Regions from separate parts of the Rubrivivax sp. JA1026 genome, predicted to be linked through region 3. Evidence: predicted binding sites of a transcription regulator. Region 3 holds the regulator's gene; each other region holds the start of a gene.

Region 1 (9,572 bases), on a different contig from region 3:
AGGCGCAGCGCGGTCTCGCCGTTGGACGCCGCGATGACGCGGTAACCCTTGTCGCCGAGGATCGTGGCCAGGATCTTCAGGTTGGCCGGCTCGTCGTCGACGATGAGGATCGTCTCCGGGCCGGACGGCGGGGACAGGGCGGCAGGCAAGTCGGATTCCTCTCGGGCAGGGCGCTCGGTGCGGGCACTGCCGGCAGCTTAGGGGCTAACGGTCGCTGCCGGTCGGGGCAAAAGACCTGCGTTTCGGGAGCTCGCCGCATTCTTGCCCTGGCGGCGTCCGTCCGCAACCGGCGTTCCCCCTCCATCAGACCGAGGCCGGCGCCAGTTCGAACTGCATCGCCGCCAGCCGCGCGTACAGCCCGCCGCGCGCCACCAGCTCGGCGTGCGTGCCGACGTCGACGATGCGCCCGCCGTCCATCACCACGATGCGGTCGGCGCGCAGCACGGTGGCCAGGCGGTGGGCGATGACGATCGTCGTGCGCCCGGCCATCGCCGTCTCCAGCGCCGCCTGCACCATGCGCTCGCTCTCGGCGTCCAGCGCGCTGGTCGCCTCGTCGAGCAGCAGCAGCGGCGGGTTCTTCAGCATCGCGCGTGCGATCGCCACGCGCTGGCGCTGGCCGCCGGACAGGCGCACGCCGCGTTCGCCGAGGAAGCTGGCGTAACCCTCGGGCAGGCGCTCGATGAACTCGTGGGCGTGCGCGGCGCGCGCCGCGGCGATGACCTCGGCGTCGCTGGCGTCGGGGCGGCCATAGCGGATGTTCTCCAGCGCCGACGCCGAGAACACCGTGCTGTCCTGCGGCACGATGCCGATGCGCCCGCGCAGATCGGCCAGCGCCGCCTCGCGCACGTCGACGCCGTCGACCGACACGCGCCCGGCCTGGGCGTCGTAGAAACGCAGCAGCAGCTGCAGCACCGTGCTCTTGCCGGCGCCGCTGGGGCCGACCAGGGCCACCGTCTCGCCGGGCCGCACGTCCAGCGAGAACTCCGCCAGCGAGGGCTGGCCGGGCCGCGACGGGTAGCAGAAGGTGACGCCGTCCAGCCGCACCGCCGAGCCGCCCGAGGTCGGCGGAAGCGCACGCGGCCGCGGCGGGTCGGCGACCGGCGAACGCGCCGCCAGCAGCTCCATCAGCCGCTCGGTCGCGCCGGCGGCGCGCAGCAGCTCGCCCCAGACCTCGGACAGCACCGCCACCGCGCCGACGAAGATGATGACGAAAACCACCGTCTGGCCGAGGTGGCCGGCGCTGATGCGGCCTTCGATGACCGCCTGCGTGCCCTGGTACAGGCCCCAGACCAGCGCGCCGAAGGTCGCGGTGATCATGAAGCCGACGAGCAGCGAGCGCACGACGGTGCGCCGGCGCGCGGTGTCGAAGGCGCTCTCGGTGGCGGCGTCGAAACGCGCCGACTCGCGCCGCTCCTGCACGTAGCCCTGCACGACGGGGATCGCGTTCAGCACCTCGGCGGCGATGGCGCTGGAGTCGGCGACGCGGTCCTGGCTGGCGCGGCTCAACTTGCGCACGCGGCGGCCGAAGTAGATCGACGGCAGCACGACCAGCACCAGGATGCCCAGCACCTGGGTCATGACCCAGGGGTTGGTGACGACCAGCGCGGTCAGCGCGCCCAGCCCCATCACCGTGTTGCGCAGGCCCAGGCTGAGGCTGGAGCCGACGACGGTCTGCACCAGCGTCGTGTCGGTCGTCAGGCGGCTGAGCACCTCGCCGGTCTGGGTGGTCTCGAAGAACTCGGGGCTCTGGCGCACGACGTGGGCGTAGACCGCGTTGCGCAGGTCGGCGGTGATGCGTTCGCCCAGCCAGGTGACCATGTAGAAACGCAGCGCCGAGAACAGCCCCAGCGCGCCGCCGACGGCGAACAGCGCCAGGAAGTGCCCGCGCAGCGCCATCACGCGTTCACCGGGGTCCGCGGCGACCAGCCCCTGGTCGATCAGCGACTTCAGCGCCACCGGGAAGGCCAGCGTGCTGGCCGCGGCGAGCACCAGGAACAGCCCGGCGAGCGCGACGCGGCCGCGGTACGGCCGCACGAAGGGCAGCAGCCCGGAGAGCGAACGCACGCGGCGCGCCGGCGCCGCGTCGTCGGCGGCACGCGCCGCCGGGGAGGTGGGGGTGGAAGCCATCGCCGCGCAGTGTAGGCAGCGCCGCCGAACGGCGCTCGCGGCGGGGCGGCGCTACAGGTTGTTGGCCAGCAGCCGGCGCACCAGCAGGTCGCGCAGGCCGTGTGCGTCGGCCAGGCCCAGGCGTTCGAGGTAGGGGCGCGGTGCCTCGCGGCCTTCCCAGAGGCTCTTGAGCGTCATCTGCAGCAGCTCGGCCGGGTGTTCGCTGGCGTGCTTGAGCTTCTTCAGCGCACGCACGATGCGGATCTCGTCGTCGGTGAGGTCGGTGCCGAACGGGAACTCGGGCAGCAGACCGGCCGTGGCCCAGGGCTGAAGCTGGTCTTCCAGCCTCTGCGGCAGGTTGTGGCGCTGGTGCTCGGGCACGGCGTAGCCGGCCTCGAGCTTGCCGTGGGCCTGCGCCTGGCGCACCAGTTCGTCCTGGAAGCGCGAGTCGGCCACCGCGATCAGCCGCTTGACGACCTCGCCGTCGGACTGCCCGCGCAGGTCGGCGACGCCGTACTCGGTGACGACGATGTCGCGCAGATGGCGCGGGATCGTCACGTTGCCGTAGCTCCAGACGATGCTGCTGGTCAGGCCCTGTTTCGTGGCGTGCGTCGAGCGCAGCATCATCACCAGGCGCGCGTCGGGCAGGGCGTGCGACATCGCGACGAAGTTGTACTGGCCGCCGACGCCGCTGACCACCTGCCCGTTCTCCAGCGCGTCGCTGGCCGCCGCACCGAGCAGCGTGACGACCATCGTCGTGTTCATGAAACGCGCGCGGCGGCGCTGCTGGCGCTTCAACTCGTCGTCGCCGTAGAGCTGGTTGATGAAGTCGATGCGCGTCATGTCGATCTTCGCCAGCTCCTGCGGCGGCATCGTGCGCAGGCGCTCGTAGAAGTCGCGCGGGCCGATGAAGAAGCCGCCGTGCATGAACACGCCGCCGAGCAGCCGCGGCCCGAGCATCGCCGTGCAGACGGTGTCGAGGGCGGCGGCGTCGCGCAGGTCGGCGCTGCAGCGGCGCTCGCCGCAGACGAGGTCGCTGCCGTCCAGCCGCACCTCGGCGCGCAGCACGCCGAACCTCTGCAGGAAGGCCAGGTCACGCGCGTCCAGCGGCGCGCGCACGCGGCCGGCCTCCAGCAGCGCGGCCAGGGTCTGCGGGCGCACCGTCGCGTCGGCGATGCGGCCCTCGTTGAGCAGGCGCTGCAGCACCGCGTCGGCGTAGACCTCGCGGCGCACGATGCCGGCCTCGATGAGCTTCAGGAAGCCGTTGACGAACATCTCCGAGCAGCCGTAGAGCCCGGTGTCGAAACGCCCGGTCTCGCGCCCGGACAGGTCGCCGCCGGTCAGCGACTCGAGGATGCGGCGGTACTCGCTGCCGTGGCGGTCGCGCACGATCAGCGCCTGCGCGATCGCGTCGCCCAGCGAGCCGATGCCGATCTGCAGCGTGCCGCCGTCGACGACGAAGCTCGACGCGTGCAGGCCGATCGCGTAGTCGGCGAACGAGACCTTGTTGTTCGGCGGCGCGAACACGGCGTGCGTGCCGCGCGGGTCGGTGACGACGAGGTCGAACAGCCCCGGGTCGACCTCGGCGCCGTTGGGCATGAACGGCATCTTCTGGTTGACGACGCCGACCGTCATCACCTTGCGGCCGCTGGCGTGCACACGCTCGATGATCTCGGCGCTGACGTCGGGGTTGGACGACAGCGACAGCCGCATCGCCGCGCCGGTGCCGCGTGCGGCCACCGCCTGGGCGATGACGTTCATGCCCTGCACCGCCATGTCGCGCGCGACGAAGGTGTAGTTGGTCGAGATGTAGTTCTGCTGCGCCGTGGCGTTGCCGAGGTAGTCGCCGGTCTTCATGAAGAACTCGCGCACCTCGACGTTGCTCGGCAGCCGGCCGGCGCGCAGGTCGACGACGTAGTCCAGGTCAGGGTAGTCCTCGAAGACACGCGCCACCAGCGGCTCGAGGAAGTGGCGCTCGATGTCGGACTTGCCGACCGGCTTCTGCAGCGACAGCGCGGTGACGATGCGCAGCCGCCGCGACGGGTCGTCGCGCAGCCGGCGGTACAGCGCGTTGACGAAGGGGTTGGGCTTGCCGACGCCCAGCGGGATGCCGAGCACGATGTCGCCTTCGACCGTGTCCAGCACCAGGTCGACCGCGGCCTCGATCGAGTCGACGAACTTCGGCGCACCCATGTCTGTCTCCATCGTGTGGTCTGTCTTGTGCTGACCAGCATCGACCGTGGTTCGGGCTGGTCGCTTGACGCAGAGCAAGCGCCAAGGGCCCGCTGTCTAGGGGGTCACGAGCCCCTGCTTCAGTCGTCCCCGGTTGTGGTCGAATACCGGCGGCGGTGCGCCGATGCTGAACGTTCCGACGATCCCCATTCCCGACGAGACGCTGCCCCCGCGTCGCCGGCTGGCGACCGGGGTGGCGCTCGGCGTGCTGCTGGTCGTGTCGATGGCCGCCGCCGGCTGGGGGCTGGCGCGGCTGTTCGGCGGCCTCGGGCCGCTGGCCGCGCCGGCGGCTGCGGCGCTGGCCGCCGCCGGCGTCGGCGTGCCGCTGGTGCTGTGGCTGCTGCACCTGCTGCGGGCGCTGGACTGCACGCGCGCCGCGCTGGCGCGGCTGGAGACCGTCGACCCGGCCACCGGCATCACCAACCGCCCCAACTTCCTGGCCTCGGCCGAGCGCGAATGGTCGCGGGCGCGGCGCTACGGCACTGGCGCGGCGCTGCTGGTCGTCGAGGTCGACCAGGTCGCGCGCCTGGTCGAGGGCCGCGGCATCGCCGCCGCCGAGACCGTGCTGCGCGCGCTGGCGCGCGACACCGAGCAGACGCTGCGCGGCGGCGACCTGATCGCCCGTTTCGGCGACACCCAGTTCGCCGTCTGGCTGGTGCATGCCGACCCGACCGGCGCGCTCGACGTCGCCGAGCGCATCCGCGAGCGCTCCGAGCAGATGGAGATCCCCTGCGGCGCGCACCCGCTGCGCGTCACGGTGAGTGTCGGCGTCGCCGCGCTGCGGCTGGCGCACCAGAACCTGTCGGCGCTGATCGACGACGTCGACGCCGCGCTGGCCGCCGCCCAGCAGGCCGGCGGCAACTGCGTGCGTGCCGCGCCGGTGGACCTGCGCCGCCGCCGCGCCGACGCGCCGCCGCCCTGATCAGCCCAACCGCAGCCGGCTGGCGTAGCCCGTCATCTCCAGGTAACCCAGGCCGACGCGGCGCCCGCGTTCGTCGAGCAGCTCGCTCAGGCCTTCCCAGTAGACCGCGCCGGTGCCGCCGCGGCTGTCGAGTTCCTGGCCGTCGAGCAGCGCGCGCACGCGCCAGCGCCCGGCCGGCGTGTCGACCTGCCATTCGACCGGGTACTCGGCGCGGGTCGCCGGGCTCGCCCAGCGCCGGCCTGGCGTGAAGACCACGTCGGCGGGCGCGAAGGCCGCGGCCGCGCCACCGGCCTTGCGCCAGCTGCCGCCAGCCCACAGCGCGCTCCCGTCGGCGCGGCGCAGACGGAAGGCGGTCAGCGCGCCGCCGTCGAACAGGTTGATGCCGATCCAGTCCCAGCCGACGGCCTCGGGGTGCAGGATCTCGTCGCTCCACTCGTGGTCCATCCAGGCGACGCCGCGCGCCTCGACCGGGCGGCCGTCGGCGTTGAACCGGCACGTTGCCGCGAGTTGGGGCTCGCTCACGTAGTGGCTGGCCTGGCGTTCCTCCGGGCCTTTGCGCGAGAAACCGGCGTCGCCCTGCAGCAGCAGCGGCTGCGTCGGCGCCAGCGTCAGGTCGAGGCCGAAGCCGGCTGCCGGCAGCCGGGCGCGGTAGCCGGGGCCGGAACGTTCCAGCCACCAGTCGCCCAGGCGCACGCCGACGTCGTCGGTCCTGGCCCAGGCCGGGCCTTCGGCCGTGTCGCCCGACCAGCGCGCGATGCGCTGCGCGTGGTGGTGGCGGCGGGCGTCCAGGTCGGTCAGCGCGGCGTGCGCGAACAGGATCTGGCGCGGCGCGAAGCGGCTCTGCAGATCCTCGGCCAGTCCGGTTCGGCTGCGGAAGAAGGTCAGCTGGTAACCCCAGCGCGGCGCCTCCGGCGTGCCGGCCCAGCCGGTGGCGTACCACCACTCGGTGCGGGTGTCCGGGTGCGCGCCGTGGTCGCGCGGGAAGACCAGCGGCCGGCGGCGGATCTCGGCCTGCACCGGCAGCGCGGCGGCGCCGGCGAGCCACAGCAGATGGCGGCGGCGCATCACCAGTCCTCCTTCACCGACATCACGGCGGAACGCCCGGCGGCGCTGCGCGCGCTGAACGCCGCGGTGGCGATGCCGGCGGCGAACACCGCCGCGGCCAGCGCCGCCAGCCGCACCGTCGGCACGACGAGTTCCATCGTCCAGTGAAAGCTCTGCGGGTTGACGACGAAGACCAGCACCGCGCTCACCGCCAGCCCCAACGCCAGCCCGACGACGACACCGGCGGCCAGCCAGGCCGCGCCTTCACCGGCGACGATGGCGATCACCTCGCCGCGTGTCAGCCCCAGGTGCGCCAGCAGGCCGAACTCCTTGCGCCGCGCCAGCACCTGCGCCGACAGGCTGGCGGCGATGCCGACCAGGCCGATGCCGATCGCCACCGCCTGCAGGTAGTAGGTGACGGCGAAGCTGCGGTCGAAGATGCGCAGCGACATCACACGCAGCTCGCCGGTGGCGGCGAACTCCAGCATCGCCGGGTCGGGCAGCAGCGCGCGCAGCCGCGTCTGCACCGCGGCGATCTCGGCGCCGGGCGCTAGCCACAGCGCCAGATCGTTGATGCGTTCGTCGCCGGTGAGGCGGCGGTAGTCGGCGGCGTCCATCACCAGACTGCCGAACTGGCGTGCGTAGTCGCGCCAGACGCCGAGCACACGCACCGTCGTGCCGCCGGCCAGCGGCAGCACCAGCGTGCCGCCGACCCGGGCGCCGTAGAGGTCGACCATGGCCTCGCTGACCCAGACGCCGGTCTCGCCCGCCCGCGGCGGCAGCGCCGTACCGACCAGCGGCAACTCGCCGGCCGCGTCGGCCACCGGCCGCGCCATCAGCATCACCGCTGGCCGGCCTTCGGCCATCTGCAGCGCGCGGTGGCGCGTCGCCGCCACGCGGGCGACGCCGGGCACGCTGGCCGCGGCGGCGAGGAAGTCCGGCGGCAGCCAGGCCTGGTCGGTGGTGCCGCCGGTGGCGGCGCTGCGCGCGTACAGGTCGGCCGGCAGCATCGCGTCCAGCCACTGCGAGACGCCGTCGCGGAAGCTGGCCACCATCACCGTCAGCGCCACCGACAGCGCCAGGCTGGCGACGACGCCCGACACCGCGGCCGTCGCGGTGGCACGCTGGAACCGCGCCCGCTGCAGGGCCAGCAGCGCCAGCGCCGAACGCGGTGTGGCGATCCCCCCGAGCAGCGCGTGCACGACCGCCGGCACCAGCGCGACACCGCCGAACAGCAGCGCCGCGACGGCGACGTAAGCCGCCAGCGGCAGCCCGGCGATCGGCGGCGCGAAGGCCAGCGCCACGCCGGCGGCCAGCAGCAAGAGGCCGGGCAGGGCCGGCGGCGCCGGCTGGTGCGGCGCGCCCAGGCCCTTGAGCGCCATCGCCGGCGCCAGGCGTTCGGCCTGTTTCGCCGGCCACCAGCCGCCGATCAGCGCCGACACCGTGCCCAGCGCCAGGAAGGCCAGCGCGCCGCCGACGCCGAAACGCACCGTCGGCGCGATGCCGGGGAAGTAACCGCCGCCCAGGTCGCCCGACATCCAGCGCAGCGCCAGCACCGCCATGCCGGCGCCCATCACCAGCCCGGCCGCGCTGCCGGCGGCACCCAGCACTGCGCATTCGGCCAGCACCAGGCCGCGGCGCTCGCCGGCGGTGAGCCCGAGCACGCCCAACAGCGCGAAGCTCGGCGTGCGCTGCGCCACCGACAGCGAGACGACCGAGAACACGAGGAAGGCGCCGACGAACAGCGCTACCAGCGCCAGCACCGTCAGGTTGACGCGGTAGGCACGCGACAGGTTGGAGATGCGCTGCTCGGCTTCGCCCGGCGCGACGGCCTCGACACCGGCCGGCAGCGCCAGCCGCGCGACCAGCGCCGCGCGGTCCGTGCCCGGTGCCAGCCGCAGGTCGATGCGCGTCAGCCGGCCGTCGTAGCCGAAACGCGTCTGCGCCGCGGCGACGTCCATCACCGCCATCGCCAGGCCGCCGGCGGCGACGCTGCCGGCGACCTCGAAGCGCTGCCACGCGGTGCCCGACTGCAGCGCCAGCACCGCGCCGTCGGCGGCGCCGGTCTGCTGGCGCGCCGCGCTGTTGAGGAAGACCAGCGACGGGTCGAGCCCGGCCATCGGGCGGCTGTCGTCGGCCGGGCGCGGCAGCAGCGTCGCGGCCACCGGCGCGATGCGCAGCACGTCCAGGCCGACGATGCGCAGCGCGACACGCCGGCCGTCGGCGGCGGTGGCGTAGGTCTCGAACTCGACCACCGGGCTGGCGAGCTCGACCGCGGCGTCGGTCGCGACACGGTCGAACAGCGCGTCGTCGAAACCCTCGCGCTGGCCGCGGATCGTCAGGTCGGGCTCGCCGTTGGCGGCACGCACCGCGGCCGAGAACTCCGCCAGCGCCGAGGTGTTGATCAGATGCACCGAGTACGCCAGCGCGACACCCAGCGCCACCGCCAGCAGCGCGACGCCGTGGCGCCAGGGGTGGTGGCGCCACTCGCGCCACAGCAGGCTGGCCAGCAGGTGGCGGTTCATCGCGCCACGATGCCGTGCGCGGTGAGGCGCAGCACGCGGTCGGCGCGCGCCGCGGCGGCTTCGGAGTGCGTCACCAGCAGGCAGGCGGCGCCGGCCTCGCGCACCTGCGCGAGCAGCACGCCGAGCACCCGTTCGGCGGTCTCGGGGTCGAGGTTGCCGGTCGGCTCGTCGGCCAGGATCAGCCCTGGCGAGTGCACGACGGCGCGCGCGATCGCCACCCGCTGCAACTGACCGCCCGAAAGCTGTGCCGGGTAGCGCGCGCCCAGGCCGCCGAGGCCGACGGCGTCGAGCAGCGCGGCGACGCGGCGCTCGTCGGGGCGGTTCAGCAGCAGCAGCGGCAGCGCGACGTTCTCGGCCACCGTCAGGTGCGGCAGCACATGGAAGGCCTGGAAGACGAACCCGAGGCGGGCGCGGCGCAGCCGGGCGCGGCCGGCTTCGTCCAGCGTCGCCAGATCCAGGCCGGCGACGGTGATGCGGCCGGCGTCGGCGGCGTCGAGCCCGGCGATGCAGTTCAGCAGCGTCGACTTGCCGACGCCCGATTCGCCGAGCAGCGCGACGAACTCGCCGGCGCCCAGTTCGAGCGTGACATCGTGGAAGACACGGGTCTCCCCGTAGGACTTGGACAGACCCTCGAGCATCAGCATGGGCGGCGATGATGCCCGAGGCCCCCGTGGCCTCGCGTGCCAGGGGTCAGCCGGCGGCGGCTTCCAGCGCCGCGAGCGCCTGCGCCAGCGCATCGGGCG
Region 2 (9,572 bases), on a different contig from region 3:
GCGCCGGCGGCGATCCTGCTGCTGGCGGCGGCGGCGGTGGCGGCGCTGCTGCTGCTGACGCTGGCGCCGGCCGAGGCCGCGGCGCTGGGCGCGCTGCTCGAGCCGCGCGCGGCGCTGCTGGTGCTGGCGCTGGTCGTCGTCGCCATCGCCGCCGGCGTCGGGATGCGCTGGGCCTGGCACCACTTCGGCGCCGCGCCGGGGCGCATCGCCGAGCTGCTGCAGGTGCTGCTGGCCGGTGCGCCGGGGCGCGAGCTGGAGCCGCGCGGCAGCGCCGGCAGCCGCGCGCTGGTCGACACCGTCAACCGCCTGCTGCGCGAGCGCGCCGCCTGGCGCGCCGACGTCGAGGCGCGGGTGCGCGAGGCCAGCCGCCAGGTCGAGCAGGAGAAGAGCCGGCTGGCGGCGCTGATGTCCGAGCTGGCGCAGAGCGTCGTCGTCTGCAACCTCGACGGCCGCATCCTGCTCTACAACGGCCGCGCGCGGCTGCAGTTCCGCGCGCTGTCGCCGGCGCCGGCGATCGGCGGCGCCGAGTACCTGGGCATCGGCCGCTCGATCTACGCCGTCTTCGACCGCGCGCTCGTCGCCCATGCGCTGGAGATGGTGCAGCAGCGGCTGCAGCGCGGTGTCGCGCACCCGTCGGCGCAGTTCGTCACCGCGACACGCGGCGGCCAGCTGCTGCGTGTGCAGCTGGCGCCGGTGCGCGAGCACGACGGCGGCCCGCTCGCCGGCTTCGTGCTGATGCTGGACAACATCACGCGCGACTTCGCCGAGGAGTCCGAACGCGACCGCCGGCTGCACGAGCACACCGAGGCCGGGCGCGCGTCGCTGGCCAACCTGCAGGCGGCCGTCGAGCTGATCGACGATCCGGCGCTGGACGCGGCCACCGCGGCGCGGCTGCAGGGCGTGATCCGCGACGAGGTGCGTGCGCTGGGCCACCGCATCGGCGAGCTGGCGCACTACACGACCGAGACGATGCGCACGCGCTGGCCGCTGGAGGACATGCAGGGCGCCGACTTCGTCACCGCGGCGCTGCGCCGCATCGAGGCCGAGCACCGCTGCCGCACCGCCGGCACCGAGGTCGACCCGTCGCTGTGGCTCAAGCTCGACAGCTTCTCGCTGATCCAGGCGCTGGTCTTCCTCGCCGGGCGCGTCGTCGAGGAATACGGCGTCAAGGTCGTGCAGATCCGGCTGCAGCGTGCCGGCACGCGCGCCCAGCTCGACCTGGCCTGGATCGGCCCCGGCGTCAGCACCGAGACCGCGGTCGCCTGGGAGACCGAGGCGATGCGTGTCGGCGGCGAAGCCAGCGCGCTGACCGTGCGCGACGTCGTGCAGCGCCACGGCGGCACGTTCTGGTTCGAGCGCGAGCGGGTGCGTGCCGAGGCGTTCTTCCGTTTCCTGCTGCCGCTGGCCGACGCCGCCGAGCCGCTGGACAGCGGGCTGCTGGCGCGCCGCGAGAGCCGGCCGGAGTTCTACGACTTCGACCTGTTCCAGACCCGCGAGATGGCGCTGGAACTGGCCGACCGCACGCTGGCCGAACTCGCCTACACGGTGTTCGACACCGAGACCACCGGGCTGGAGCCCTCGGCCGGCGACGAGATCATCCAGATCGGCGCGACACGCATCGTCGCCGGCAAGCTGCGCCGCCACGAGAGCTTCGAGCAGCTCGTCGACCCGCAGCGCGCGATCCCCGAACGCACCGTCGCGATCCACGGCATCACGCCGGCGATGGTCGCCGGCCAGCCGACGATCCGCGAGGTGCTGCCGGCGCTGCACGCCTTCGCCCACGACACCGTGCTCGTCGCCCACAACGCCGCCTTCGACCTGCGTTTCCTCGAGCTGAAGGAGCGTGCCGCCGGCGTGCGTTTCGACATGCCGGTGCTCGACACGCTGCTGCTGTCGCAGGTGCTGCACCCGAACCAGGAGCGGCACTCGCTGGAGGCCATCGCCGAACGCCTGGGCGTGCCGGTGCTCGGCCGGCACACGGCGCTCGGCGACGCGATCGTCACCGCCGAGGTCTTCCTGAAGATGATCCCGCTGCTGCAGGTCGCGGGCATCCGCACGCTGGGCGAGGCGCTCGAGGCCTCGCGGCGCAGCGCGCTCGCCCGGCTCGCCTACTAGCGCACTGGGCGGCGGCGCCGGCGCTCAGTTCGGCGCCGGGATCAGCACCTGCGTGATGACGTGGATGACGCCGTTGCGCGCGATGACGTCGGTCGCGGCGATCGTCGCGTCGGGGCTGTCGACGTCGTCGTCGACCAGCGTCAGCGTGTCGTTGCGCAGCTCCAGGTCGTTGCCGGCGAGCAGGGTGTCGACGAAGGCCGGGTTCGGCAGCGCCAGCACGTCGGCGGCGCGCACGTCGCCGGCGACGACGTGGTAGAGCAGCGTGTCGGCGAGGCCGGGCGAGGCGAGCAGCTGCTCGGCGCTCAGGCCGGTGCGCGTGAGCAGCGCCGAGAAGGCGTCGTCGGTCGGCGCGAAGACCGTGAACGGGCCGGTGCCGGCCAGGTCGTCGTCCAGCCCGGCGGCGGCGACCGCCGCCACCAGCGTCGAGAACGCCGGGTTCAGCCTGGCCATCTGCACGAGGTCGAGCACGCCCGGCGGCACCAGCACCTTGTCGATGACGTGAACGACGCCGTTGCGCGCCGCGACGTCGGCCGTCGTCACGCGGGCCCGGGTCAGCACCTCGTCGCCGAGCGTCACGCCGTCGGCGGTCGCCACGTCCAGCGTCGCCGGCGCGCCTTCGAACTCGTACAGCGTCGGCTCGTCGCCTGCGGCGAGCTCGGCGGCGGTGCGGCGCGCCGGCAGCACGTGGTAGGCGAGGATGCGGCCCAGGGTCTCGGCGTCGAGCGCGGCGACCATCGCGCCGGCGTCGGCGAAGCCGAGTGTCGTGGCCAGCGCGTCGAAGGCCGCGTCGGTCGGCGCGAAGACGGTCAGCGCCGCGTCTTCGGCGCTCAGCTCGTCGACCAGCCCGGCCTTGTCGGCCGCGGCGACGAGCGCGCTCAGGTTCCGTTCGGTCGCCACCTCGGCGATGGTGCCGGGATGGTCGTCGCCGCCGTCGCCGCCACAGGCGGCGAGCAAGGCGACGGAGGACGTGGCGATGAGGGTCTTCAGCCAGCGGGTCATCGGTGCTCCTTGATCGAGCTCAATCGCTCGCGGCCGGAAGTTACCGAAAGGTTTTCGTGAACTACTTAACGGTCGCAAAGTGACCGTTTGGTTGGTGCGGGATCTCCGGCCCTCGCGGGCGTGGCTGGAGTGCAAAACCGAGGGAATCCACTGCCTCTTGATACCGCTGCAAAACGCTGGGGAATTTCCCGAATCCGCGGCCGAAATTCTGCAATGCGAAAAGAAAGCTGCGGGTAAGGCCGGAAATCGTCAGCGAACGTTCAGTTTGGCGTCAGAAAGCGGTCAGAGGTCGATTCGACATTGCGCCGCACGTGCCGCCGTCGGGCGTGCGGCACCGTGAAATCAACAGGAGACAACCCCCCATGGCAGCCACGACCGCCGCGATGCCGTCGAAAGCGCCGATGACCCGCGAGGAGAAGAAAGTCATCTTCGCCTCCTCGCTGGGCACGGTCTTCGAGTGGTACGACTTCTACCTGTACGGCTCGCTCGCCGTCTTCATCGGCAAGCACTTCTTCGCCGCGCTGGACCCCACGGCGCAGTTCATCGCCTCGCTGCTGGCGTTCGCCGCCGGCTTCATCGTGCGGCCCTTCGGAGCGCTGGTCTTCGGCCGCCTGGGCGACATGATCGGCCGCAAGTACACCTTCCTGGTGACGATCCTGATCATGGGCCTGTCGACCTTCATCGTCGGCATCCTGCCCACCTACGCCTCGATCGGCATCGCCGCGCCGATCATCCTGATCCTGCTGCGCATCCTGCAGGGCCTGGCGCTGGGCGGCGAGTACGGCGGTGCCGCGACCTACGTCGCCGAGCACGCGCCGCAAGGCAAGCGTGGCGCCTACACGTCGTGGATCCAGACCACGGCGACGATGGGCCTGTTCATGAGCCTGCTGGTCATCCTCGGCACGCGCACGCTGATGGGCGAGGAGGCCTTCGCCGCCTGGGGCTGGCGCATCCCGTTCATCGTCTCGATCCTGCTGCTGGCGATCAGCGTCTGGATCCGCCTGTCGATGAACGAGTCGCCCGCGTTCCGCAAGATGAAGGAAGAGGGCAAGACCTCGAAGGCGCCGCTGACCGAGAGCTTCGGCCAGTGGAAGAACCTGAAGATCGTGCTGCTGGCGTTGTTCGGCCTGGTGATGGGCCAGGGCGTGGTCTGGTACTCGGGCCAGTTCTACGCGCTGTTCTTCCTGACCAGCTCGCTGAAGGTCGACCCGGCGACGGCGAACATCATGATCGCCGCCTCGCTGCTGATCGGCACGCCATTCTTCGTCGTCTTCGGCACGCTGTCGGACAAGATCGGCCGCAAGCCGATCATCCTGGCCGGCATGGCGCTGGCGGTGCTGACCTACTTCCCGCTGTTCAAGGCGCTGACCAACACCGCCAACCCGGAACTGGCCGCCGCGCAGGCACGCTCGGAGATCGTCGTGCGGGCCGACCCGGCCACCTGTTCGTTCCAGGGCAGCCCGATCGCGCGCGAGGTCGACTTCACCTCGGCCTGCGACATCGCCAAGCGCGCGCTGACGCAACGTTCGGCCAGCTACGTCAACGAGGCCCTGCCGGCCGGCTCGCCGACCGTGGTGATGATCGGCCAGACGCCGATCACGCCGCCGACGGCGACGACGATCGCCGGTGGCCACAAGTTCTCGGAGGAATCGACCAAGGCCATCGCCGACTTCAAGAAGTCGCTGGGTGACACGCTGAACGAGGCCGGCTACCCGGCCAAGGCCAAGCCGATCGAGTTCATGGGCGGCCAGTGGTGGACCATCGTCGGCATCCTGACCATCCTCGTGATCTACGTGACGATGGTCTACGGCCCGATCGCGGCGATGCTGGTCGAGCTGTTCCCGACGCGCATCCGCTACACCTCGATGAGCCTGCCGTACCACATCGGCAACGGCTGGTTCGGCGGCCTGCTGCCGTCGATCACCTTCGCCATGGTGGCGGCCAACGGCAACATGTACCACGGCCTCTGGTACCCGATCGTCATCGCGTCGGTGTGCTTCGTCATCGGCCTGCTGTTCATCCGCGAGACCAAGGACCGCGACATCTACGCCGCGGACTGACGACCACCTCCGTCGCGCCGGCGGCCCGCACGGGCCGCCGGATGGAATGCAAAAAGCCGGGCGATGCCCGGCTTTTGTCTGGGGGAGCGGAAACCTCAGACCGCGTGGCGGACGTAGACGTCGGTGTCGGGCAGCGCGCGGCGCAGGGCCTGGAAGGCGCCTTCGGCGAGGTCGCGGCCGATGCCGCAGCTCGGCGGGAAGCTGACGGTCAGCTCGGCCTCATCGGCGCCGATGTGCAGCGCCTTGACGAGCTGGCGGTCGACGATGTTGCCGCCGTCGGCGGCGACGACGCCGCGCAGCGACTCCAGCACGCCTTGCACCAGCGCCGGGTTGCCACGCAGTTCGGGCGCGGGACACGGGCGGCCGAAGCCGCCGCCGCAGCCGGCATGGCTGGGCATGCAGCCGCCACAGCCCGGTTCAGGCAACAGACGGATCGGCTGTGTCTTGTTCATTTCCGTGATTATGGCGGGGACATGACCCCAATCAACCAGGACACTCGGAAATTTGCTCTCGGCTTTGTCATGGACAAAGCCAGGCGATCCCGGATTCCCGTCGTGTGCGGCGCGATCCCGCATCGTGGTGGTCTGGGGCCGCCGATGCGGCGCCTCAGCCGGAGAAGCTGCGCTGGAAGGTCTGGCGCAGCAGGTTCTTCTGCACCTTGCCCATCGTGTTGCGCGGCAGCTCCTCGACGACGAAGACCCGCTTGGGCACCTTGAAGTGCGCGATGCGGTCCTTCAGTGCCGCGATCAGCGCCTCGCCGTCCAGCGTCGCGCCCGGCTGTGCGACGACGGCGGCGACGACGGCCTCGCCGAAGTCCGGGTGCGGCACGCCGACGACCGCCGACTCGACGACGCCCGGCAGGTCGTCGATCAGCGCCTCGACCTCGGCCGGGTAGACGTTGAAGCCGCCGGTGATGACCAGGTCCTTGCTGCGCCCGACGATCGTCACCCAGCCGTCGGCGTCGACGCGGCCGACGTCGCCGGTCTTGAACCAGCCGTCGGCGCTGAACTCCTCGGCGGTCTTCTCCGGCAAACGCCAGTAGCCCGAGAAGACGTTGGGCCCGCGCACCTCGATGCCGCCGATCTCGCCCGGCGGCACCAGCTCGCCGTCCTCGCCGCGCGCCCGCAGCTCGACACCCGGCAGCGCCGGGCCCACGGTGCCGGCGCGCCGCGCGTCCTCGGGGCGGTAGGGGTTGGAGGTCAGCATGACGGTCTCGCTCATGCCGTAGCGCTCGAGGATGACGTGGCCGGTGCGGTTGCGCCAGGCGCGGAAGGTGTCGACGAGCAGCGGCGCCGAGCCGCTGACGAAGAGGCGCATGCCCGCGCAGCGTTCGCGGTCCAGCGCCGGCTCGGCCAGCATGCGCACGTACAGCGTCGGCACGCCCATGAAGACCGTGGCCTCGGGCAGGCGCTCGACGACGGCTCGGGCGTCGAAACGCGAGAACCAGATCATGCGCGCCCCGGCCAGCAGCGCACCGTGCGAGGCGACGAACAGCCCGTGCACGTGGAAGATCGGCAGCGCGTGGATCAGCACGTCGTCGCGCTGCCAGGCCCAGGCTTCGTGCAGCACGCGCGCGTTGCTCAGCAGGTTGCCGTGCGAGAGCATCGCGCCCTTGCTGCGCCCGGTGGTGCCGCTGGTGTAGACGATGGCCGCCAGATCGCTGGCGGCGCGTGCCACCGTCTCATGCACGTCGGGCTGGAACGCGGCGCGGTCCAGCAGCGTGCCGCTGCGGTCGTCGCCCAGCGTGTAGACGTGCTTGGTGCCGGCCTGGAAGGCGATGCGGCTGGTCCAGCCGAAGTGGCGCGGCGCGCAGACCACGACCGCCGGCTCGGCGTCGCCGATGAAGTACTCGATCTCGGCGGCCTGGTAGGCGATGTTCAGCGGCACGACGACGTGGCCGGCACGCAGCACCGCCAGGTGCAGCATCAGCGCCTCGACGCTCTTGTCGACGTGCATCAGCACGCGCGAGGCCGGCGGCAGGTCCAGCGAGGCCAGCAGGTTGGCCAGCATCGCGGTGCCGCGGTCCAGGTCGCGCCAGGTGTAGGCCAGCGGCTGCGGGCTGTCGCCGCAGTCGATCGCGATCGAGTCCAGGTCGTCGGGGAACGCGGCGCGCAGCGCGGCGAACAGGTTCTGGTCGGACATCGTCATCCAGTCGGGAGCGGAGGGCTCGCCGATCCTAGGCTTTCCGGGCCGACGTTCCCAGCGTGTTCAGTCGAGCTTGGCGCCGGAACGCTTGACGACCTCGGCCCAGCGCCGCGTCTCGGCGGCGACGAACTTGCCCAGCGCCTCGCCCTGCAGGTCCGGCGGCTCGGCGCCCAGCCCGGTCCAGGTGGTGCGCAGCTCGTCGCTGGCGATGGCGCGCCTGACGTCGGCGCCGAAACGCTCGACCGCGTCACGCGGTGTCGCCTTGGGCGCGAACAACGCGTACCAGGTCGAGACCACGTAGTCGGGCAGGCCCTGCTCGCGTGCCGTCGGCACGTCGGGGAAACCGGGTGCGCGGCGTGTGCCGGCGACGGCGATCGGGTGCAGCTTGCCCGACTTGATGTGCGCCGCCGACGAGGCCAGGCCGTCGAACATCAGGTCGACCTGGCCGGCGATCAGGTCCTGCAGCGCCGGCCCCGCGCCCCGGTAGGGGATGTGGGTGATGAAGGTCCCGGACTGCTGCTTGAACAGCTCGCCGGCCAGGTGGTGCGAGGTGCCGTTGCCGGCCGAGCCGTAGTTCAGCCCGCCGGGTTTGGCGCGCAGCAGCGCCAGCAGCTGCGGCAGCGTGCGCGCCGCGACACGCTGCGGGTTGACGACGATGACCTGCGGCACGCTGGCCACCAGCGTCACCGGCACGAAGTCGCCCTCCAGGCTGTAGTCCAGCTTGGGGTACATCGCCGGCGCGATCGCGTGGTGCACCGCGCCCATGAAGAAGTTGCTGCCGTCCGGCGCGGCCTTGGCGGCGAGGCCGGCGCCGAGATTGCCGCCGGCGCCGCCGCGGTTGTCGATCAGGTACTGGCGGCCGGCGGCGCGGGTCATCGCGCCGAACAGCGGGCGGGCGAAGGCGTCGGTGCCGCCGCCGGGCGGGAAGGGCACGACGATGGTCACCGGGCGGGTGCCCGCGGACTGCGCACGCGCCCAGGCCGGCGCGAGCAGGACGGAACCGACGGCCAGCAGCCGGCGGCGGGACCAAGGCGGCATCTGTCTCCTCCTCATGTGTCCCGCGGACTGCGGGCCGGGCCATGCTGCCATCGGCCGGTGCCGATGACGCCCGGGTGAAGCCCGGGGGCATACCCGCAGCGGAGCCCCCCGCGTTCCGGGCGGCGGGTTTGCCCGCTGCCGCCGGCTGCCGGCCACGGGGCATCCTGCGCGCCGGCGCCTCCAGCGCCGGGCGAGGCGACGGCCCGCTCCCCCGTCAGGAGAACCGACCGTGAAGCACACCCCGACCTGGACGGCCGCCGCGGCCGCCTGCCTGCTGTCCGGCGCCGCCGCCTGGGCCGCCCCGGCCAACACCCTGCCGGCCGGCGTGCGCGGGCCGGTCACCGAGGCCGTCTACGACGGTGTCGCCGACGACCTGCTGACCGCCGGCCTCGGCAAGACCGGGCTGATGGGCGCGACGCCGGCCTTCGCCGACCCGCTGGCGCCGACACCCGCCGAACTGCGCCGCAACGCGATCTACGTGAACTATCGCGCGCTGGTCGACTACACCGCCGCCGGCGGCATGGGCGTGTTCTACGGCCCCAACATCGACGCCGACGGCCGCGACACGCTGGGCGAAGGCAAGGTCGCCGGGCGCGAGACCTTCGCCTGGCTCGACGACGGCAGCGGCCGCGAGAACGTCACGCTGATGGTGCAGGTGCCCGAGCGTTTCGACCTGGCGCGGCCGTGCATCGTCACCGCCACCTCCTCGGGCTCGCGCGGCATCTACGGCGCCATCGGCACCGCCGGCGAGTGGGGGCTCAAGCGCGGCTGCGCCGTCGCCTACACCGACAAGGGCAGCGGCAACGGCCTGCACGAGCTGGGTGCCGACCGGGTGACGCTGCGCGACGGCCGTGTCGTCGATGCCGCCGCCGCCGGCGCCGAGGCGCTGTTCCGCGCGCCGCTGGCCGACACCGAGCGCCAGGCCCTGCTGGCCCAGGCGCCGCACCGCGTGGCCTACAAGCACGCGCATTCGGGGCAGAACCCCGAGGCCGACTGGGGCCGGCACACGCTGCAGGCGGTGCGTTTCGCGTTCTGGGTGCTCAACGAGCGTTACGGCAAGCTCGGCCGGGACGGCCGCCGCGAGGCGACGCTGAACGCCCGCAACACCCTCGTCATCGCCAGCAGCGTCTCCAATGGCGGCGGCGCCGCGCTCGCCGCCGCCGAGCAGGACCGCGAGGGCCTGATCGACGGCGTCGCGGTCAGCGAGCCCAATGC
Region 3 (9,572 bases):
GCGGCGGTGGCCGCGGCTCAGCGCGCCGGTGACCGCGTCGTCATGGTCGGCGACGGCGTCAACGACGCGCCGGTCCTGGCGCGCGCCGACGTGTCGCTGGCGATGGGGCAGGGTGCGCTGGTCGCCCGCGCCCAGGCCGATGCCGTGCTGGCGTCGAACCGGCCGCTGGACCTCGTCACGGCGCGTTGCGTCGCCGCCCGCGCGATGCGCATCGTGCGGCAGAACATGATCTGGGCCGCGGCGTACAACGCCGCGTGCATTCCGCTGGCCCTGGTGGGCTGGCTACCGCCGTGGGCCGCTGGCCTGGGCATGGCGGGTAGTTCGCTCTTCGTGGTGCTGAACGCGCTGCGGGCGGGGCGCTGAGGTCGTCGCATGGACATCCTGTACCTGCTCATCCCGCTGTCGGCGGTGCTGGTGCTGATCATCCTCGGCGTCTTCGGCTGGGCCCTGCATCGCGGTCAGTTCGAGGACCTCGAGCACGAAGGCGAGCGCATCTTGCGGGACGACGATGGTCCGGTTGATGACCATCAAGTCTTAACCCAGATCAAGCCAGAAAAATCGTCAAATTTGCTTCCTGAACGACGCGAGGAGAAGCCGTATGGCTCATGAATCGTCACCGGCGACCCCGGTGTACTACGACACCCCGGTGAGGTATTTCTCCGTGGTGGCCGTGCTGTGGGGGATCGTCGGCATGCTGGTGGGGGTGATCATCGCCGCCCAGCTGGCATGGCCGGACCTGAACTTCGGCATCCCCTACATCACTTACGGGCGTCTGCGGCCGCTGCACACCAACGCGGTCATCTTCGCGTTTGGTGGCTCGGCGCTGTTCGCGACCTCCTACCACGTCGTCCAGCGCACCTGTCAGGCCTCGCTGTTCCTGCCCAAGCTGGCGATGTTCACGTTCTGGGGCTGGCAGGTGGTGATCCTGCTCGCGGCGATCTCGCTGCCGCTGGGCTTCACGACCGGCAAGGAGTACGCCGAGCTCGAGTGGCCGATCGACATCCTGATCGCCGTCGTGTGGGTGTCCTACGCCATCGTGTTCTTCGGCACGATCGGCAAGCGCACCGTGCGTCACATCTACGTGGCGAACTGGTTCTTCGGCGCCTTCATCATCGCCGTGGCGCTGCTGCACATCGTCAACAGCGCCGAAGTGCCGGTGTCGCTGACCAAGAGCTACTCGGTCTACGCGGGCGTTCAGGACGCGATGGTCCAGTGGTGGTACGGCCATAACGCCGTCGGCTTCTTCCTCACCGCCGGCTTCCTGGGGATGATGTATTACTACATCCCGAAGCAGGCCGGCCGCCCGGTCTACAGCTACCGCCTGTCGATCGTGCACTTCTGGGCACTGATCTTCACGTACATGTGGGCGGGCCCGCACCACCTGCACTACACCGCGTTGCCCGACTGGACGCAGTCGATCGGCATGATCTTCTCGCTGGTCCTGCTGGCCCCGAGCTGGGGCGGCATGATCAACGGCATCATGACGCTGTCGGGCGCCTGGCATAAGTTGCGCGACGACCCGATCCTGAAGTTCCTGATCGTCTCGCTGTCGTTCTACGGCATGTCGACCTTCGAAGGGCCGATGATGTCGATCAAGACGGTCAACGCGCTGTCCCACTACACGGACTGGACCGTCGGCCACGTGCACAGTGGTGCGCTCGGCTGGGTGGGCCTGATCTCGATGGGCTCGCTGTACCACCTGATCCCGCGCATGTTCGGCCGCCAGACGATGTACAGCACGCGCGCCATCGAGCTGCACTTCTGGATCGCCACGATCGGCATCGTGCTCTACATCGCCGCGATGTGGATCGCCGGTGTCATGCAGGGTCTGATGTGGCGTGCGGTCAACCCCGACGGCACGCTGGTCTACAGCTTCGTCGAAGGCGTCAAGGCCACGTACCCGTTCTACGTGATCCGCCTCGGCGGCGGCCTGCTGTACCTGACCGGCATGGTCATCATGGCCTGGAACACGGTCATGACCATCAAGAGCGGCAAGGTCGTCCCGGCCCCGATCCCGATGGTCGCCGCCCACGCCTGACCGCCAGAACCCTAGGAGATACATGACCATGGCAAAAAACCATGCCGTCGGCGGTCACGAGAAGATCGAGACCAGCAACTTCCTGATGATCGTGCTGATCCTGCTGACGGTTGCCGTCGGCGGGCTCGTCGAGATCGTGCCGCTGTTCTTCCAGCGCTCGACGACCCAGCCGGTCGAAGGCCTGAAGCCCTACACGCCGCTGCAGCTGGCCGGCCGTGACATCTACATCCGCGAGGGCTGCTACGGCTGCCACTCGCAGATGGTGCGTCCGTTCCGTTCCGAGACGCTGCGCTACGGCCACTACTCGATGGCCGGCGAGTTCGTCTACGACCATCCGTTCCAGTGGGGCAGCAAGCGCACGGGCCCCGACCTGCAGCGCGTGGGTGGCCGCTACAGCGACGAGTGGCACCGCATTCACCTGAACAACCCGCGTGATCTGGTGCCCGAGTCCAACATGCCGGCCTACCCCTGGCTGTCGCGCAACGAGGTCGACGCCGACGGTCTGGCGCCGCGCATGAAGGCGCTGCGCTCGGTCGGCGTGCCCTACAGCGACGACGAGATCGCGCAGGCGGCCGGCGAGGTCAAGGGCAAGACCGAGATGGACGCGGTCATCGCCTACCTGCAGGTGCTGGGAACGGCCGTCAAGTGACGCCGTCCACGACCATGGACATCAACACCCTCCGCACCATCGTCACCGTCGCGAGCTTCGCGCTCTTCATCGGGATCGTGGTCTGGGCCTGGTCTCGGCGGCGCCGTGGCCAATTCGATGAGGCCGCGATGCTTCCCTTCGCCGAGAAGGAAGGCGTCGAGGCCTCAGGAGAACGGAAATGAGCGATTTCTTCAACTCAGGCTGGTCGCTTTATGTGGCCGGCATCACCATCGTCAGCCTGGTCTTCTGCCTGGTGCTGCTGATCATCGCCAGCCGCCGCAAGGTGATGGCCGACGACAACACGACCGGCCACGTCTGGGACGAGGACCTGCGCGAACTGAACAACCCCCTGCCGCGCTGGTGGGCCGGGCTGTTCCTCGTGACGGTCGCGTTCGCGGTCATCTATCTGGTTCTGTATCCGGGTCTCGGCAGCCACAAGGGTTCGCTGCAGTGGACCAGCACCGGCCAGCACTCGACCGAGATGGAAAAGGCGCGTGAACAGATGGCGCCGCTGTACGCGAAGTTCGTCGACCAGCCCGCCGAGGTGCTGGCCAAGGACCCGCAGGCGATGGCCATCGGCGAGCGCCTGTTCGCCAACAACTGCGCCCAGTGCCATGGCTCGGATGCTCGCGGCAGCAAGGGTTTCCCCAACCTGACCGACAACGACTGGCTGCATGGCGGCACGCTCGACAAGATCAAGGAAACGATCACCCTCGGCCGCGTCGGCAACATGCCGCCGATGGCTGCAGCCGTCGGCACGCCCGAAGACGTGAAGAACGTCGCCCAGTACGTGCTGAGCCTGTCGGGCAGCCCGCACAACGAGGTGGCGGCGCAGCAGGGCAAGGCGAAGTTCGCGGTCTGCGCGGCCTGCCACGGCCCCGACGGCAAGGGCATGCAGGCGGTGGGTTCGGCCAACCTGACCGACAAGATCTGGCTGCACGGTTATGGCGAGCAGGCGATCGTCGACATGGTCGTCAACGGCAAGGTCAACATCATGCCGGCGCAGGCCTCGCGGCTGAGCCCGGAGCAGATCCACGTGCTGGGTGCCTACGTCTGGAGCCTGTCGCAGACGAGCACCGTCGCGACGCGCTGAACGGGAGCATGAGATGAGCCAGGCCCGGGCCGACCTCGACAACCGGCCCGTCCCGGCATCGGCCGCCTCGGACGAGGCGCCGGCGACAGCCGGTGCCGCGACCGAGGCGGTCGTTTCTCTTTACGTCAAGAGCAAGCGCATCTACGCACGCTCGGTCTCGGGCTGGTTCAACGGCTGGCGCTGGGCGCTGGTGTGGATCACGCAGCTCGTGTTCTACGGCCTGCCCTGGCTCGACTGGAACGCGCGCCAGGCGGTGCTCTTCGATCTCGGGGCGCGGCGCTTCTACATCTTCGGGCTGGTCCTGTATCCGCAGGACCTGATCTACCTGTCGGCGCTGCTGATGATCTCGGCGTATGCGCTGTTCCTGTTCACCGCGGTGGCCGGGCGGCTGTGGTGCGGCTACGCCTGCCCGCAGACGGTCTACACCGAGATCTTCATGTGGGTCGAGCGGCGCTTCGAAGGCGACCGCAACGCCCGCATGCGGCTCGATGCCGGCCCCTGGAACTTCCAGCGGCTGTGGCGCAAGAGCGCAACGCAGACCGTCTGGATCCTGATCGCGCTGTGGACCGGCCTGACCTTCGTCGGCTACTTCACCCCCATCCGCGAGCTGCTGCCATCCGCGTTCGCTTTCACGCTCGGCCCGTGGGAGACCTTCTGGACGCTGTTCTACGGCTTCGCCACCTGGGGCAACGCCGGCTACATGCGCGAGCAGGTCTGCAAGTACATGTGCCCGTACGCGCGTTTCCAGAGCGCGATGTTCGACAAGGACACGCTGATCGTCAGCTACGACGCCGAGCGGGGAGACCCGCGCGGCACGCGTTCGCGCAAGGTCGACGCGCGCAGCCAGGGGCTGGGCGACTGCATCGACTGCGGGTTGTGCGTCCAGGTCTGTCCCACGGGCATCGACATTCGCGATGGCCTGCAGTACGAGTGCATCGGCTGCACCGCCTGCATCGACGTCTGCAATGGCGTGATGGACAAGATGAAGTACCCGCGCGGGCTGATCCGCTATGCCACGCAGAACGGCATGGCGCAGCACCAGACGCGCGGGCAGATGCTGCAGCGGGTGTTCCGGCCGCGGGTGCTGGTGTACACCGCGATCCTGTTCGTCATCGTCGGCGCATTCGCCGCCAGCCTCGCGCTTCGACACCCGTTCCGCGTCGACGTGGTGCGTGACCGGGCGTCGCTCGCCCGCATCGTCGACGACGGCTACATCGAGAACCTGTACCGGCTGCAGGTCATGAACGCCACCGAGTCGCCGCAGCGCTACCGCGTGCGTGCCGAAGGCCTGGCGGGCATGGTGATCGACGGGCAGCCGGAGTTCGACGTCGAATCCGCCGGCGCCCGCTGGGTGACGATCGCGCTGCGCGTGCCGCCGCAAACCGCCACGCAGGCAGGGCCCGGTGCCCACACGATACAGTTCCACGTCGACCGGCTGCCCGACGCCCGGGATCCGTCTTCCGTGGTCGCTTCCGAGAATTCCACCTTCGTCGTCCCCCGCTGAAGCGGCCACGACAGGAGTCCCTGATGAGTCCGAATCAAGTTTCCCGCGACACGACGCCCTGGTGGCGCATCGGCATGGTCTGGCTGGTCCTTGGCGGTCCGCTGGTGGTCGTCGTCGCGTCGCTGTCGACGGCCGTGATCGCGATCCGCGGCGCCGAGGCGGTGATCACCGAGGTGCCGTCTTCGGTTCCTCAATCCGGCCAGGTGCAGGCGGACACGCCGGCCGTCGCGGCTCGCAACCACGCCGCCACGGCGGCGCCCTGACGCGCTTTTCGCGGGCACGGTCATGAAGCGGCGGGCAAGAGACTGGAGCGCCGTGCTCTGGCCGGCCTTCATGGCGGCTGTGGTGCTCGAGCTGGCGCTGTTCGCCTTCGTCGACCCGGCCTCGCTGCGCTGGCTCGGCGGTGCGGTGGTCGAACTGCAGCCGGTGGCGGTCTACACCGTGGCCTTCTTCGCCTTGTGGGTGGTCGTGGCCGCGGCGGCGGGCCTGACGCTGCTGCTGTCGCGCAGCGAAGCCGAGATCAACAGCCGCAGCTTTCGCGGCCGCTGAAAGCAAGACGCCGCGCGGTGCGCGGCGTCTGGCGTATGGGCAGCCGTCTCAGCAGGCGGCCGAGGAGCCGTTGACGAGCTTCTGCAGGGCTTGCGGGTCGAGCACGCGGATCTGGCGTTGCTTGACTTCCAGGATGCCGTCATCCTGGAACTTCGAGAAGGTGCGGCTGACCGTCTCGAGCTTCAGGCCCAGGTAGCTGCCGATCTCTTCGCGCGTCATGCGCAGGATCAGCGAATGCGGCGAGAAGCCGCGCGTCTGCAGCCGTTGGGTCAGGTTCAGGAGGAAGGCAGCGAGGCGTTCCTCGGCCCGCATGCTGCCCAGCAGCAGCATCACGCCGTGATCGCGAACGATCTCGCGGCTCATGATCTTGTGCAGCTGGCGCTGCAGGTCGCTGAACTCGCGCGACAGGTCTTCCAGCTGCTGGAACGGGATCACGCAGACTTGCGAGTCTTCGAGCGCGACCGAGTCGCAGGTGTGGCGGTCGGTGCCGATGCCGTCGAGGCCGAGCAGTTCACCGGCCATCTGGAAGCCCGTCACCTGGTCCCGCCCGTCTTCCGACGAGACGCAGGTCTTGAAGAAGCCGGTGCGCACCGCGTACAGCGACAGGAACGGATCGCCGGCGCGGAACAGCGTCTCGCCGCGCGGCACTGCACGGCGCGTTGCCACCATCGTGTCCAGGCGCTCGAGCTGATCGTTGGACATGCCGACCGGCAGACACAGTTCTCGCAGATTGCAGCTCGAGCACGCGACCTTGAACGGTTCGAGCCGGATGCCGGAAGACGTGTTGTTCATAGGGGTTCGACGATTGGAAGCAGTTCGGTCCGGCGTGGCGGTGTTCACCCGAGTATCGCTCATGACGTCGCTCAAGGGCAGGGGCGATTCTTCGCTCGCGTCCCGGGGTGTCGCTTGAGGCAGATCAAGCCCGTCAGGTGGGGGTTTGGCACAGTCCAGCCCGTACCGCATGACGGCCGGATGAATTATGGACACGATTGTTCCTGAAGCACTGCTGAGGCGCCTCGACGTGCCCGGCCCCCGCTATACCTCTTACCCCACCGCGGATCGCTTCGGCGAGGCCTTCGGCCCAGCAGAGTACCGGCAGGCGCTGCGCCAACGAGCCGAAGGCAGCACCGTCGGCGGCACGCCGCCGCTGTCGCTTTATATCCACATCCCGTTCTGCGAATCGGTCTGCTACTACTGCGCCTGCAACAAGATCATCACGAAGCACCACGAGCGCAGCACCGAGTACCTCGATGCGCTCGAGGCCGAGATTGCGATGCATGTCGCCGAGCTGGGCAAGGGGCAGACGGTTTCGCAACTGCACTTCGGTGGCGGCTCGCCGACCTTCCTCACCGACGAGGAGATCGCCCGGCTGATGAACACGCTGCGCGACGCGTTCAAGGTCGTCGCCGGCGCCGAGATCTCCATTGAGGTCGATCCGCGCACTGCGACGCCGGAGCGGCTGCGCAGCCTGGCGGCCGTCGGCTTCAACCGCATCAGCTTCGGCATCCAGGACTTCGATCCCGAGGTGCAGGAGGCCGTGCACCGCGTCCAGTCCTATGACAGCGTGCGCGATCTCGTGATCGCCGCCCGTGCCAACGGCTTCGAGTCGATCAACGCCGACCTGATCTACGGCCTGCCCAAGCAGACGCCGGAGTCGTTCGCGCGCACCATCCAGCAGATCGCCGAGCTGCGCCCGGACCGCATCGCGCTGTACGCCTATGCGCACCTGCCGACCCGCTTCAAGCCGCAGCGCCGCATCCTCGCCGAGGATCTGCCCAAGGGCGAAGAGCGCATCAAGATGCTCGGTGGCGCGATCGCCGGCTTCATCGCCGCGGGCTACACCTACATCGGCATGGATCACTTCGCGCTGCCCGGTGACGCCTTGTCGGCGGCGCGCCGCCAGGGGCGCCTGCACCGCAACTTCCAGGGCTACAGCACGCAACCCGACTGCGACCTGATCGCGCTGGGCGTGTCGTCTATCGGCCGCATGGGTGCGACCTACAGCCAGAACGCCAAGACCCTGCCCGAGTACTACGAGTCGATCGCCAAGGGTGAATTCCCGATCGTGCGCGGCCTCGCGCTGACGCGCGACGACCTGCTGCGCCAGGCGGTGATCATGGCCATCATGTGCCAGGGGCGCGTCGAGTACGAGTCGATCGAACTCTCCCACATGATCAAGTTCCGCGACTACTTCGCGGCCGAGATCGAGGACCTCAAGCCCTTCGCCGAAGGCGGTCTCGTCGAGGTGAACGACGACTCGATCCAGATCACCGCGCTGGGCTGGTACTACGTGCGCGGCGTGGCCGCCGTCTTCGACAAGCACCTGCGCGCCAGCGGCAACCGCGAGCGCTTCTCGCGCATCATCTGAGTCGGCACGGGTTATCCCGCAACGGGATAATCCGCGCATGACTCAGCAAGGCCCCGCGTGGACTTCGCGCTCGTCGTCAGCGCGCTGATGCTCGGGCTGGCCGGGGCGCCGCACTGCATCGCGATGTGCGGCGCGGCGTGCACCGCGGTGCTGCCGCGCGGCCAGCCGGCTGCCCTCTGGAGCTTCCATCTCGCGCGTGTTCTGGGTTACGCGATGGCCGGTGCGCTGGTCGCGTCCGGCGTCAACCTCCTGTCCGCGGTCGGGGAGCTGAGCCCCGCGTTGCGGCCGCTGTGGACTCTGGCCCACGCCGCGGCGCTGGCCCTCGGGGTCTGGCTGGTGTGGAAGGGGCGCCAGCCGCAATGGCTGGAGAACATCGGCCGCAGTGCCCAGCGCCGTGCGCCGCAGGCCGACGCCGGCGGCTGGCAGCGTATCAAGGGGCCGGCGCGCGCGGCAACGGCGGGATCGTTCTGGGTGGCCTGGCCCTGCGGGCTGCTGCAGTCGGCCCTGGTCGTCGCCGCGCTGGCGAACACCGCCGCCGCCGGCGCTGCCGCGATGGGGGCCTTCGCCGTCGCCAGCGGTGCCGGGCTGGTGCTCGGGCCGATGCTCTGGTTGCGCCTCGGCGTGTCGGCCTCGGCGGCTGCGACGACCTGGGCCACGCGCGCCGCCGGCGCGCTGCTCGCGCTCGCGTCCGGCTGGGCGCTCGGCCACGGCCTGTGGATGCAGTGGCAGGCCTACTGCGCCACCTGAGGCCGTGCCCGGCACGGCGTGTCCAGCCGATGTCCGGAGATCTCCCTGGCACGTCAGTCGCCAGACAGTCGTTGACCTAGAATCAATTCCCGCGAATTCATTCCCCGACGACCCACCGCACGCGCGGTTTGTGGAGACCTCTTTCATGTACCAGCACATCAAGGTGCCCGAGGGCGGGCAGAAGATCACGGTCAACGCCGACTTCTCGCTGAACGTCCCTGATCAGCCCATCATTCCGTACATCGAGGGCGACGGCACCGGCTTCGACATCACGCCGGTGATGCTGAAGGTGGTCGATGCGGCAGTCGCCAAGAGCTACGGCGGCAAGCGCAAGATCCACTGGATGGAGGTCTACGCCGGCGAGAAGTCGACCAAGGTCTACGGCCCCGACGTCTGGCTGCCCGAGGAGACGCTGCACGCAGTGCGCGACTACGTCGTGTCGATCAAGGGCCCGCTGACGACGCCGGTCGGTGGCGGCATCCGCAGCCTGAACGTCGCGCTGCGCCAGGAACTCGATCTCTACGTCTGTCTGCGCCCGATCCAGTACTTCAAGGGCGTGCCGACGCCGCTGAAGGAGCCGGAGAAGACCAACATGGTCATCTTCCGCGAGAACTCCGAGGACAT

The links. Region 3 encodes FNR, which switches genes on or off when oxygen is low (the NO sensors DNR and NnrR bind a similar motif). Its sites were predicted from a motif close to TTGATNNNNATCAA; they were not measured.
Region 1: a site for FNR is predicted at 4,364-4,377, ahead of G5B56_RS07280 (acetyl-CoA hydrolase/transferase C-terminal domain-containing protein). Genes of this name have one in related genera too.
Region 2: a site for FNR is predicted at 5,648-5,661, ahead of G5B56_RS16355 (iron-sulfur cluster assembly protein). Genes of this name have one in related genera too.

What each region holds. Positions count from the first base shown of each region.
Region 1 is NZ_JAALCQ010000003.1:165,864-175,435, reverse strand. Features, by position in the region: gene G5B56_RS07290 (HD-GYP domain-containing protein) at 1-149, opposite strand, end outside; gene G5B56_RS07285 (ABC transporter transmembrane domain-containing protein) at 304-2,127, opposite strand; gene G5B56_RS07280 (acetyl-CoA hydrolase/transferase C-terminal domain-containing protein) at 2,179-4,299, opposite strand; gene G5B56_RS07275 (GGDEF domain-containing protein) at 4,463-5,260, shown strand; gene G5B56_RS07270 (lipocalin-like domain-containing protein) at 5,261-6,325, opposite strand; gene G5B56_RS07265 (FtsX-like permease family protein) at 6,325-8,829, opposite strand; gene G5B56_RS07260 (ABC transporter ATP-binding protein) at 8,826-9,473, opposite strand; gene miaA (tRNA (adenosine(37)-N6)-dimethylallyltransferase MiaA) at 9,520-9,572, opposite strand, start outside.
Region 2 is NZ_JAALCQ010000010.1:64,247-73,818, forward strand. Features, by position in the region: gene G5B56_RS16340 (exonuclease domain-containing protein) at 1-2,115, shown strand, start outside; gene G5B56_RS16345 (fasciclin domain-containing protein) at 2,140-3,114, opposite strand; gene G5B56_RS16350 (MFS transporter) at 3,477-5,174, shown strand; gene G5B56_RS16355 (iron-sulfur cluster assembly protein) at 5,270-5,626, opposite strand; gene G5B56_RS16360 (malonyl-CoA synthase) at 5,781-7,316, opposite strand; gene G5B56_RS16365 (tripartite tricarboxylate transporter substrate binding protein) at 7,383-8,357, opposite strand; gene G5B56_RS16370 (D-(-)-3-hydroxybutyrate oligomer hydrolase) at 8,587-9,572, shown strand, end outside.
Region 3 is NZ_JAALCQ010000001.1:418,059-427,630, forward strand. Features, by position in the region: gene G5B56_RS01900 (cation-translocating P-type ATPase) at 1-363, shown strand, start outside; gene ccoS (cbb3-type cytochrome oxidase assembly protein CcoS) at 373-609, shown strand; gene ccoN (cytochrome-c oxidase, cbb3-type subunit I) at 599-2,038, shown strand; gene ccoO (cytochrome-c oxidase, cbb3-type subunit II) at 2,061-2,687, shown strand; gene G5B56_RS01920 (CcoQ/FixQ family Cbb3-type cytochrome c oxidase assembly chaperone) at 2,702-2,869, shown strand; gene ccoP (cytochrome-c oxidase, cbb3-type subunit III) at 2,866-3,780, shown strand; gene ccoG (cytochrome c oxidase accessory protein CcoG) at 3,794-5,284, shown strand; gene G5B56_RS01935 (hypothetical protein) at 5,308-5,547, shown strand; gene G5B56_RS01940 (hypothetical protein) at 5,600-5,833, shown strand; gene fnr (fumarate/nitrate reduction transcriptional regulator Fnr) at 5,882-6,625, opposite strand; gene hemN (oxygen-independent coproporphyrinogen III oxidase) at 6,813-8,201, shown strand; gene G5B56_RS01955 (sulfite exporter TauE/SafE family protein) at 8,259-8,948, shown strand; gene icd (NADP-dependent isocitrate dehydrogenase) at 9,094-9,572, shown strand, end outside.